Regions from separate parts of the Lysinibacillus phoenicis genome, predicted to be linked through region 1. Evidence: riboswitches for the same ligand, from Rfam matches in the RefSeq annotation. Region 1 holds a riboswitch; each other region holds the start of a gene.

The links. Region 1 has a riboswitch for lysine ahead of ABC382_RS22045 (aspartate kinase). Riboswitches for the same ligand answer to the same signal wherever they lie in the genome.
Region 2: it holds a riboswitch for lysine, as region 1 does, so the genes downstream of both, ABC382_RS14090 (amino acid permease) here and ABC382_RS22045 (aspartate kinase) in region 1, are expected to answer to the same signal.
Region 3: it holds a riboswitch for lysine, as region 1 does, so the genes downstream of both, ABC382_RS04040 (transporter substrate-binding domain-containing protein) here and ABC382_RS22045 (aspartate kinase) in region 1, are expected to answer to the same signal.

What each region holds. Positions count from the first base shown of each region.
Region 1 is NZ_JBDFMP010000002.1:4,112,862-4,117,060, reverse strand. Features, by position in the region: gene ABC382_RS22050 (YslB family protein) at 195-629, shown strand; gene ABC382_RS22045 (aspartate kinase) at 720-1,946, opposite strand; lysine riboswitch at 2,081-2,259, opposite strand; gene uvrC (excinuclease ABC subunit UvrC) at 2,365-4,155, opposite strand.
Region 2 is NZ_JBDFMP010000002.1:2,542,917-2,547,115, reverse strand. Features, by position in the region: gene ABC382_RS14105 (nitric oxide synthase oxygenase) at 1-235, shown strand, start outside; gene ABC382_RS14100 (TraB/GumN family protein) at 309-839, shown strand; gene ABC382_RS14095 (CynX/NimT family MFS transporter) at 891-2,099, opposite strand; lysine riboswitch at 2,277-2,453, shown strand; gene ABC382_RS14090 (amino acid permease) at 2,536-3,999, shown strand; gene ABC382_RS14085 (response regulator transcription factor) at 4,163-4,199, shown strand, end outside.
Region 3 is NZ_JBDFMP010000002.1:562,307-566,505, forward strand. Features, by position in the region: gene ABC382_RS04030 (amino acid ABC transporter ATP-binding protein) at 1-575, opposite strand, end outside; gene ABC382_RS04035 (amino acid ABC transporter permease) at 588-1,313, opposite strand; gene ABC382_RS04040 (transporter substrate-binding domain-containing protein) at 1,484-2,341, opposite strand; lysine riboswitch at 2,461-2,647, opposite strand; gene odhB (2-oxoglutarate dehydrogenase complex dihydrolipoyllysine-residue succinyltransferase) at 2,989-4,199, opposite strand, start outside.

The DNA.
Region 1 (4,199 bases):
TATTTCATCATGGTACAATATTATGACATGTTTATTGTACTCTCAAGAGCTACGAGCGTCAAGGCAACTCGGAGTTTTTCATAGAGCTTATTAAAGAACTAATATAGTACATGATGCGTCGTTTTTTCTCGAAAAATCTATCATTACTTTATTACCGCCAAATTTTAAGAATATTCTAAGAAAGAAGGATAACAATGTTAAACACTCCATCTCCTACAATCTCATCATTTGGTTATGAGATCATTCGCGATCATATTCTATCTTCTATACTTGGTAAACATGAAGATGATGTCCTTTATTGGGCAGGTAAAGAGCTTGCACGTAAGTTTCCATGTAAAAGTCAAGACGAACTTATCGCATTTTTCGCAGATGCCTGTTGGGGTACATTAGCGTTATTAAAAGAATCAAAGGATGGTCGCATTTTCGAATTGACTAATGACCCAGAAATATTACAAATCAAACAACGTAGCTTTAGACTTGAGGCGGGATTTATAGCTGAACAAATTCAATTAGCTAAAGGCTATCTTACAGAATGCTATGAAGAAAAACGAGAAAAGCAACACCATGTCATGTTTACAGTCAAATGGGATGTTAAGGAACGTATTATGAATACCATCCCTACAGAGTAATGAAAAGGATTGCCTCCCTTATATGGGATGACAATCCTTTTTTCTTCCTATCATTTCGAACAATTACATAAAATGCTGTTTCTTCTATTATTATATATAAAGTGCTTGCTCTAAATTAAATTCATCATGTAATGCATTTGCTGCACGGATCATATCATCCTGTGGTACGACAACTGATACTTTTATTTCAGATGTACTAACCATTTTTACGGGAATGTTTTCATGGCGTAATCGATCAAACATACGGGCAGCAACACCAGGATTAGACGCCATACCTGAACCAACAATGGAAACTTTTGCTAACCCTATTTCGAAGTCAGCAAAGCTAAAGCCAAGTGATACTTTGCTATCTTCTAGAACCCGCAATGCTTCCGCAAATTCCTCTTTTAAAATGGAAAAAGATACAGTCGGCTTTAATCCATCAATAATCGCTTGAACAATAATATCTACATTGATCCGATTTTCTGCTAGGATGGTAAACATATCGGCTAATGAACCTTCGCTATAGGCATCATACCCAACTGTTAACCGAATAATATCTGCTTCAAAAGCTACACCGCGAACTACTAAATTTTTCTCCATTTCCACTTCCTCCTTCAATAAAGTACCTACCGACTCTACTGAACTAGAGCGGATGATAACTGGTAATTGAAACTTCTTCGCTAACTCTACTGCCCGTGGATGTATAACATGTGAACCTAAATTGGATAGTTCCAACATTTCATCGTAAGAAATTTCCTGTAGCTTTTGGGCATTTGTAACATAGCGTGGATCGGCTGTATAAACACCATCCACATTGCTATATATATCAACTCTCTCTGCCTCTAAACCTATGGCAAGAGCTACAGCTGTTGTTTCCGCTCCACCCTTTCCAAGAGTTGTTATATTATAATCGTCGTCAACACCCTGTTCTCCAGCAATGACTACAATTTGGCCTTGTTCAAAATGTTCTTCAATACGATGGACATCTATATTGTCTATACGTGCATGTCGATACATACGATCCGTATGAATACCTGCCTGCCATCCAGTTAATGACACTGCCTTATAGCCTGCTTCTTGTAATGCAATAGCAAATAAAGAGCTAGATAATTGAGTACATGTGGACATCACTGCAGCTAATTCTCGCTTTGACACATCGTCAGTGAAACGCTTCACCATCATCTTTACGTCTTTTGCAGTTTGTCCCATTGCCGCTACTACCACTACTACATCAAACCCTTTATCCTTCTCAGCAATAGCTTTTCGAGCCATTTCTTGGATGTGGCCCGTTGATTCTAATGTAGCTCCTCCAAACTTCATCACAATTCTAGCCATTTTTTTGTTCCCCTTTCCAGTCTGCGTATTTCACTTAACTTCGAAGTGTAAAAACAGTCTCTAGAAAACTAAAAAAGCAACTTCCACATAACGTGAAAGCTGCTTATAACATGTACAATAATCGTAACTTGCGCATGTGTGATAGCTCTCCGAAACGTTTAGAATCGACAGTCTTACATTTCTTAAATGCAAAACCAGTACAACAAAGGAAACAACAATGCTGTACTTCGGCAAGCTCCCCTTTCACACAATGTCTCTGGACTTGTTCATCCTCCATTGTGCTATTCTTGAATCTTGCACCTCTATCATCACCTTAAAAGTGAAGTATTAAATTTATTAGCCCTGGCGTCCACTAACTAGCCGTCCAAAGGGCTGTTTAACATTGAACAACAATGTTATTTACAACCTTAGCACATGTCTATTCCTTTGACAACGATTCTTGCTGAAAATAGGAGTAAATTTGGCTTGCTAACTTAGCAGGCATCCCAGCCTCCTGTAAAGCTAGTTCGCTCGCCTCTCGAATTTTTTTGACTGACCCAAAATGTTTAAGCAACTGTTGCTTACGTTTAGGTCCTATCCCTTCGATTTGATCAAGGACAGATTGAATAGCATGCTTCTCATGCTGTTGACGCAAGAACGTAATAGCAAAGCGATGGACTTCATCTTGAATTCGTTGTAACAAATAAAAACCATCACTTGTACGCTTTAAGGCGATCACTTCTGGCGGATCACCAAACAATAGCTGCGATGTATTATGCTTGTCATCCTTTGCTAAACCCGCAATTGGTATAACAAGCCCTAGTTCATCTTCTAATACTTCACGAGCTACTTCCATTTGCCCTTTTCCTCCATCAATGAGGACTAAATCTGGTAATGGTAAACCCTCTTTTAAAACCCTCGTATAACGACGACGGATGACCTCCTGCATAGCGCCATAATCATCATGCTTGGCTGCTGAACGCGTTTTGTACTTACGATATTCCTTTCTTGCAGGCTTTCCATCAATGAAAACAACCATAGCAGAGACGGCATCCGTGCCATGCATATGACTATTATCAAAAGCTTCGATTCGTAATGGCGTCGTTATACCCATTGCCTCACCAAGAACCTCACAAGCACCAATTGTACGTTCTTCTTGTCGTTCAATCAGCTGGAATTTAGCTGCCACAGCTATTTCAGCATTTTTGGTTGCTAAATCTACCAATTCCTTTTTCTGTCCTCGTTTTGGTGTGAGTACTTTGATCTCTAATAATTCCGTTAAAATGGCTGCATCAATGGCTTGTGGAATAAAAACTTCTTTTGGCTTTATATGCTCTGGTTTCTCATAGAAACGCCCAACAAATGTTAAAAATTCTTCTTCAGCATCTTGATAGATCGGGAAAATGGAGACATCACGTTCTATTAATTTACCTTGTCGGACAAAAAATACTTGTACACACATCCATCCTTTTTCAACAGCATAGCCAAATACATCACGGTTTGTTGTATCACTTGATACAATTTTTTGTTTTTGCATAACTGTATCAATGTGTGCAATTTGGTCTCGAAACTCCTTCGCACGTTCAAATTCCAAATTTTCAGCAGCTGCAAGCATTTTAGTTTCCAGCTCCTTTTTAACTGCCTCAACACCACCATTTAAAAACTTTGTCATATCCTCAATCATTTCTTGATAAGTTTGACCATCAATTTCCTTTACACAGGGAGCCAAGCATTGACCCATATGATAGTACAAACAAACTTTTGAAGGTAATTGTACACATTTGCGTAGCGGATATAATCGATCTAATAGCTTTTTCGTTTCACTTGCCGCATATGCATTAGGATAGGGGCCAAAATATTTAGCCTTATCCTTTTTAACCTTTCGTGTTGTAATAAGACGCGGATGTTTTTCGTTGGTAATTTTTAAATATGGATATGTCTTATCATCCGTTAGCATGACATTGTATTTTGGATCATGTAATTTAATGAGATTCAGCTCTAAAATAAGTGCTTCAATATTGGATGATGTCACGATATACTCAAAATCTTCTATTTCACTTACAAGTCTTTGTGTTTTCCCCTCATGTGTACCTGTAAAGTAAGAACGCACACGATTTTTCAGTACTTTCGCTTTACCGACATAAATAATTGTCCCCTGTCGATCTTTCATCAAATAGCAGCCAGGCTGATCGGGTAAAATATCCAGTTTACGCTTAATTAAATCGTTCATTACCTACCTGCCCCCCTAAGTAAAATTTCCTCTCTATATTATAT
Region 2 (4,199 bases), 1.6 Mb from region 1:
TATAGCAGTTCTCCATTCCTTTAAAGAAGATGGGGTAAGCATTGTCGATCATCATACAGCGGCTCAGCAGTTTAAATTATTTGAGGAAGCAGAGCTATCGGCTGAACGGGAAGTTACAGGCAACTGGACATGGTTAATTCCACCGCTTTCACCTGCAACAACGCATATTTTCCATAAGCCCTATGTAAATGTCTATCATACACCAAATTATTTTTATCAAAAACCATGCTATTAACAATAGAAGACTCTTCAATTTCCTATCAGTAAATTTATCAATTAATTGTATTTTAAGAAGAGGGTGATCCACTATGTTGGAGCAGCAAATTCCAGATATCCCGTGGCAACAATTGACCACACCTTATGGAAGAGGTGCAGCCATTCCGCAGCTGATTGAAGAGGAAAATTACCGACAACTAGCTGAGTTAATTGAACATCAAGGTACACTTTGGCAGGTGACACCATGGGTTTTGTTAATCCTTTTAAAAAAGCTGGGTAGCCAAGATAGGGAGGATGTCTCCTTACAAGAAATTGAACTTTATTTAGCCGTTGCTCAGGCGATTACTGTGGATTATTTAGAGCCAACACAAACTGTTCAACCCATGCAGAAGCTGCTAGATAGAAACTACTTATGGACAGAAAATGAAGAGGATGACGATCAAGAGTGGGAAAGAGAAACGCCGACGGGCTATGAGCAGACAGCATTTTTAAGCTATTATTATTTCAGCTATCTACTCTTACAAGAGGCTATCCCTAGTTTAACGGCTATTACAGTGCACAATAACGAAGCAGCAGACCGTCTTGCGGAACTGCTAAGGTTATTAGAGCAGCTGAATAAATAGGTTGATAAAAAAGCAGATGAGAAACATATGCCATTTCCCATCTGCTCCAATTTAATGGACATATTCATCTTTAGAAGCTCTCATTGAGCAGAAGAAAAGTACCATTGCCACAACTACAAAAAGCCAGCCAGCAATATCCCAGCCACCGAATAAATCATGCAAGTAGCCAAAAAGAATAGGACCAATTGCGGCAAATAAATACCCTAAAGATTGTGCAAAGCCTGATAAATCTGCTGCTTCAAAGGCAGTACGGGTGCGAAGGGTGAAAAACATCATGGCTAATGCGAATGAAGAACCACCTGCTAATCCTAGAAGGACCATCCAAAGTACTCCAAGGCTTGTCCATTCCATTACAACACCAACAAAGCCTACTAAATAGAACGACGTAAACATCAGTACAAGAGGTCGCTGTGAAGTCATTTTACTAGCAATAATAGGCACAGCTAATGCCATTGGAACTTGAGAGAATTGCATAATAGAAAACATCCAGCCAGCCTTATCAGGAGCTAATCCTTGGGCAATATAGATTTCTGGAATCCAAGCTGCAGTCGTGTAGAATAATAAAGACTGTAAACCCATTGCGCCTGTGACGGCCCACGTAACAGGTGATTTCCATAGTGGTGGACCTGACTTTTTAGATGAGGTAGTTGGTTCAGGTTTATTTGATTTTAATTGAGGTATCCAAATTAAAATCGTAACGACAACAAGTACAAGAGCAATGGCCAAAGCCCCTTGCCAGCCTAATGATGAATTAGCTATTGGATAGCTAATACCTGCGCCAAGGCCAGCAGTTAAATTCATGGACATGGTGAAGAAGGCCATCAGTAAGCCTACATGGTATGGAAATTTCAATTTTAGTAATCCTGGAATGAGTACATTTCCAAAAGATATTGCTACGCCAATTAGCATAGTACCAAATATAAGTAATCCTGTTGTTCCAAGTGAGCGTAGAACTATCCCTAAGGCCAATAGAATAGTGGATAAAAATAAAGTAAGCTCAAGCCCTAGTTTACGTGCTACGATAGGTGCAAAAGGCGATATGATGGCAAAAGCAAGCAATGGAATAGTTGTTAGAAAGCCTGCTAATACATTAGAGATACCAAGATCATCACGGATAAAGGATATGATTGGACCAACAACAGTTAATGGCATTCGTAATGTAGAGGCAATAAAAATAACCCCAAAGACTAAAAGTAATGTTGTTCCTTTCCAGCTAATTTTTTTACTTGGATAACTAGCGGAATGATCATTTGTAGTCAAAATAACTCCCCCCTGTTATTAACCATTCTAATTGAACTACTATAACACTTTATCACACTATTAAAAATAGTAGAAGATTCATAAAATACAGAACATTTTCCGTGTTGTTGAAATGTCTATGGTCTTATGTTAGTATAATAATCATCATAAATTTAATAATTATATGCCTCATGTTTGTATTGAGGTAGAGGTCGCGATATTTATAAGTATGCTAATTGAAATGACAAGCATTGATGAGATTAGCTGAAAGGAAATATTGCCGAAGTGTGAGGGGACTTGAAAACCTCATGCTGGGGCTGTCTCCGAAAGGAACAGAACTGTCACGTTTGTACAACGTGTTGAGCTATCATTTAGGAAAAACTGAGGATTAACTTAGCCATCACATTGTTCATGTGATGGCATTTTTTTGCCTCATAAATAGGAAGGAAGCTATATCGTGAGTGAAATAAAAGTAAATCAGCTCGGTCATAACGAACCAAAGCTGAAAAAAGAATTAAAAAGCCGTCATATTACAATGATTTCTTTAGGCGGTACAATTGGTACGGGGCTATTTTTAGCTAGTGGTGGTGCCATTGCACAAGCAGGGCCAGGAGGCGCATTGCTTGCCTATGCCTTAATTGGTGTTATGGTGTACTTCCTAATGACGAGCTTAGGAGAGATGGCTGCTTATATGCCATCATCAGGTTCATTTAGTACGTATGCAACAAAATTCGTAGATCCAGCACTAGGCTTCGCTTTAGGTTGGAACTATTGGTATAACTGGGCAATTACGATTGCAGCAGAAATTGCAGCAGTGTCTTTAATAATGAAATATTGGTTCCCAGATAGCTCATCAGCACTTTGGACAGTATTATTTATTGCTGTTGTGCTAACGTTTAATTTACTTTCTGTAAAGAGCTATGGTGAAAGTGAATATTGGTTTGCTATGATTAAAGTAGCAACGGTCATTGTTTTTATTATTATTAGTTTATTAATGATTTTTGGTATTTTAGGTGGTCAGGCACCTGTAGGCTTCACAAATTTCTTTATTAGTGATGGGCCATTCCATGGGGGCTTCCTTGCTACCTTTGGTATTTTCCTGGCTGCAGGGTTTTCATTCCAAGGAACAGAGCTTCTAGGTATAACAGCTGGTGAAACTGATGATCCAGGTAAAAATATTCCGAAAGCTGTAAAATCCGTATTCTGGCGTATTCTTTTATTCTATATTTTAGCAATTGGTGCAATAGGAATGCTGATTCCTTTCACAGATGAGCGCTTATTATCAGAAGATATTGCAGTATCACCATTTACATTAGTGTTTGATCGCTTAGGTATCGCCTTTGCTGCGTCGTTAATGAACGCTATTATTTTAACGGCTATGCTATCAGCAGGTAACTCAGGGCTCTATGCATCATCTCGTATGTTATGGCAATTAGCGGTGGATGGTCATGCGCCTAAAATCTTTACAAAGCTTAGTCGCCGTGGTATTCCAATTTACGCGCTACTAGCAACATTAGCTGTAGGCTGTTTAGCATTTTTAGCGTCATTTTTCGGTGACGGTGTGGTGTATATCTGGCTATTAAATGCCTCTGGAATGTCTGGCTTTATTGCATGGCTTGGCATTGCATTTAGTCATTATCGTTTCCGTCGTGCATTCGACGCACAGGGCTTAGATCCAAAGCTATTACCTTATAAAGCAAAATTGTATCCATTCGGACCACTATTCGCCTTTACAGTTTGTATGATTGTGGTCATTGGACAAAATTACACAGCCTTTACAGGAGACAAAATCGATTGGTACGGTATTCTAGTTTCTTATATTGGAATTCCATTTTTCTTACTATTATGGTTAGGCTATAAAATTAAACATAAAACAAAAATGCTTCCACTTAATGAGTGTGATTTAAAAGTGGAGGATTAAATAGAAAAGCTGTTCTGTATACCGTTGTATGACGGTTGATAGGACGGCTTTTTTATATTTGGGCGTTAAATTTATTTCTTAATCTATATCATATATATGGTAATATACTATAGATGTGGAAAGTCATACTAATGGCTTTTTAGTTAGGAAGAGGTGCATGAAAATGCAAAAACATATTTTACTAGTTGAAGATGATGAGG
Region 3 (4,199 bases), 3.6 Mb from region 1:
AACATTGTATTCCCTGCGTCTGCTAATTGTCGCATAACCTTCAGCACCTCTCCTACCATTTCTGGGTCCAGTGCTGATGTCGGTTCATCAAATAGCATTACTTCGGGATTCATAGACAGTGCTCGAGCAATTGCTACACGTTGCTTTTGTCCGCCTGAAAGCTGACGTGGCTTAGCGTTTACATATTGATCCATACCTACGATCTTCAAATATTTCAGCGCTGTTTCTTCCGCTTCTTTCTTCGAGCGCTTAAGTACTTTGATTTGGCCGACTGTGCAATTACTTAACACATTATGATTATTAAATAAATTGAACTGCTGGAATACCATTCCTAGATGGGTACGATATTCTTGGATATTGTGCTTTTCATCTAGGATGTCTTCTCCCTGATAAATTATTTGCCCGCCACTTGGTGTTTCTAATAAATTTATGCAACGAAGTAGTGTAGACTTACCAGAACCAGAGGAACCAATTAAACAAACAACCTCGCCTTTTTCCACTTGGAAATTCACATCTTTTAACACTTGGTTACGTCCAAATGATTTACTTAAATGTTCGATTTTAATGACTGCCATTTGTGCGTCCCCCTATACTGCTTCTTTTTGTTCTTTTTGATAGGCATCCGGTCCATCCAAACGTTTTTCAACATATAGAAGGATGCGAGATGCGGTAAATGTCATAATGAAATAAAGAACACATGCGACAAAGAACGATTCAAAATAACGGAAGTTGTTACCTGAAATTGATTTTGTTTGGAAGAATAACTCTGTTACGCCGATGACATTTAATACGGCTGTATCTTTAATATTCATAATTAGTTGGTTACCTGTTGCTGGTAAAACGTTACGTGCTACTTGCGGCAGGACTACGTGAAGCATGATTTGGAAGTGATTCATCCCAATCGCTGATGCTGCCTCGTATTGACCATTATCAATCGATACAATCCCACCACGCACAATCTCTGCCATGTATGCCCCTGTATTAAGAGAAACGACTAAAATACCTGCTGTGATAAAATGCATGTCAATTCCAAACGCGATATCTAATCCGTAGTAGACAACCATAGCCTGTACAATCATTGGTGTACCACGGAAAAATTCAACATAGCATGTTAGGATAAAATTAATAAGCTTCAGGCTATAAAATTTTATTCCTTTTTTACGAACTGGAATCGTATGCATAATTCCGATGAAAAATCCGATGAATGCACCAATAATTGTACTAATAATCGAAATCAGTAACGTATAATACGCACCTCGTAAAAACATTTGCCAGTTGTTTTCAATAATTGAAATTATCCATTCAAGACTCATGATGTTCCTCCTTACAATGTCATGTTGCTTGCTTATCTTTTTCGTGTCCTAGCTCTTTCTACCATTCTATGATTTGTCACGCTAGGACATTATCATTATGTAGAGAGGTTCTCATTTTGATAATGATGAAATGATCATGCACGGACCAGCAACTAGTCCGTGCCTTGTCATTATTGTGCTGCTGGTTGATTCTTAATCGCTTCCTCCATAATGGCTTGACGATCGTCTTCTGTAATACCTTTTAATATTTCGTTAATTTTTTCACGATTTGCATCTTCTTTGCGTAAACCTACAGCAATTGAAGTGTTAGAAAGATCTGTATCAAAGCCTTCTTCAAATGCAACATATGTGAACTTATCGTTCGCTGCTGCAGCGGAAATTCCTTCTGGACGTTCTGCTACATAACCATCAATTTTGCCAGCCTCTAAAGCAACACGCATTGCCGGGAAGCTTTCCATAGCAGTTTGTTTGTCTACACCTTTAATTTGATCAATAACTGTGTAGTTCGATGTATTTAATTGGGATGTAATTTTTGCACCAGAGAAATCTTGAATTGATTTTGCCCCTTCATATTTGCTACCCTTTTTAATCACCATTACGAAATCCGACGTGTAGTAGTTTTCAGTAAAGTCGATTGTTTTCTTACGTTCTTCTGTTGGTGACATACCCGCAATGATTGCATCAATTTTGTTTGATTGTAGCGCTGGTACTAAGCCGTCCCATTCCATTTTTACGATAACTAGCTCTTTGCCTAAGCCTTCAGCGATTTTTTTCGCCATTTGTACATCATAGCCGCCTGCATACTCTGCATTATCAGCAATTTTTACCGCGCCATTAGCATCGTCCTGCTGTGTCCAGTTGAATGGTGGGTAGCCAGCCTCCATTCCAATGCGGAATTCACCGCCGCCTTCTTCCTTGTCCGCGCCAGCATCACCTGAACCGCCGTCTTTTTTGTCGCTAGTGCCACATGCAGCTAGCACAATTGCTGTCATGATAGAGATCATTACTAACAACCATTTTCTTTTCATGAAAAACTCCCCTTTTCTGTAAAAAAATAAGACAACTGTACTAAAAAAGACCTAAGTTTATTGAACTTAGGTCTTACCTTTTATGACAGTTGCCCAAATCCTCACTATTATTTCCATATTTCCGAGATAGCACAACCTAGTAAACCTGGAAATCAATTTACTAGGACAGTCCTGCACTTATTCACTGCAGACCCAGCATAAAAGTACGAGCTCCTTTTATACTTCGGCGATATTTCCTTCTTCATTGCGTCTTCGCTTGCTTGTACTCAACAATGAACTAATAAATACCGCGCCTCTACCTCACTGGTAACATTCGTGAGGTTTGTTTATTTAATTGATATTTAGATACTACTATAAAACTAATATGTTCGTCAAGACGATTTTAACATTTTTCTGACTAATGACAATATTAGGTTATTATGCGTTCTCTATCCATTTTAAATCATTGAGCTTTCGTCAATATTTCTGAAAATTACAACATATTTTTATTATAGAGTATGTTTTCTATGTGAGAAAAGTTGTGTTTATTTCTTTTTTGCTCCTCTATACGATATAACATTAGTACTCTTTCAAAAATAGAATCGGTCGAAAGATTTCATTATGCACAAAAAAACCCTGCTGAACATTGTTCGCAGGGTTTAATGGTATTATGAATTTAATAATAAATCTTCTGGGTTTTCAATTAATTCTTTAACTGTTTTTAAGAATCCTACTGAATCTTTTCCATCGATGATACGGTGATCGTAAGAAAGTGCTACATACATCATTGGACGGATTTGAACTTCCCCATTTACAGCAACTGGACGGTTAACAATAGAATGCATACCTAAAATACCAGCTTGAGTACCGTTCATAATTGGTGTTGACATTAATGAACCGAATACACCACCGTTTGTGATTGTGAATGATCCACCAGCCATATCATTTAAGCCTAATTTTTTATCACGAGCTTTTGTCGCTAAGTTAGCAATATCTTTTTCGATTTCAGCGAAGTTTTTGCTGTTTGCATCACGTACAACTGGTACTACTAAACCTTCTTCAGTTGATACAGCGATACCGATATCGAAGAAGTTATTTAAATGAATTTCATCGCCAACGATTTGAGCGTTTACGTATGGGTATTTTTTCAGTGCTGCAACAACAGCTTTTGTGAAGAATGACATGAAACCAAGTTTGATGTCGTTTGCTTTCACAAACTCTTCTTGTTTACGTTTACGAAGTGCCATGATGTTTGTCATGTCAATTTCGTTGAATGTTGTTAACATAGCTGTTGATTGTTTAACTTCTAATAAACGTTTTGCAATTGTTTGACGACGACGGCTCATTTTTTCAATTGTTACACGATCAGAATTAGCTGCTGGTGTGAATACAACTGGGCCACCTGTAGTTGCTACTGGTGTAGGTGCTACTGCTGCCGCTGGTGCAGTTCCGTGTGCTGCTACATCTTGTACACGTACGCGACCTTGTGGATCTACTGGAGATACTGCTGCAAGGTCAATACCTTTTTCACGTGCAAGACGACGTGCTGCTGGAGATGCGATAACACGCTCACCAGAAGTTTCTTCTACTACTGGAGCTGCTGCCGCTGGTGCAGGAGCTGCTTGTGGTGCTGCTGGAGCTGGAGCTGCTTCAGCTGGAGCCGCTGCTGGTGCAGGTGCTGCGCCTTCGCCTGCTTCTACTACTGCGATAACTTGACCAACTAGTACAGTATCGCCTTCTTCAGCTAAAATTTGTGTTAATACACCTGCTTCTTCAGAAATGATTTCAGCGTTTACTTTATCTGTTTCAAGTTCAACGATGAATTCACCTTTTTCAACGCGATCGCCCACTTTTTTAACCCACTGTGCGATACTACCTT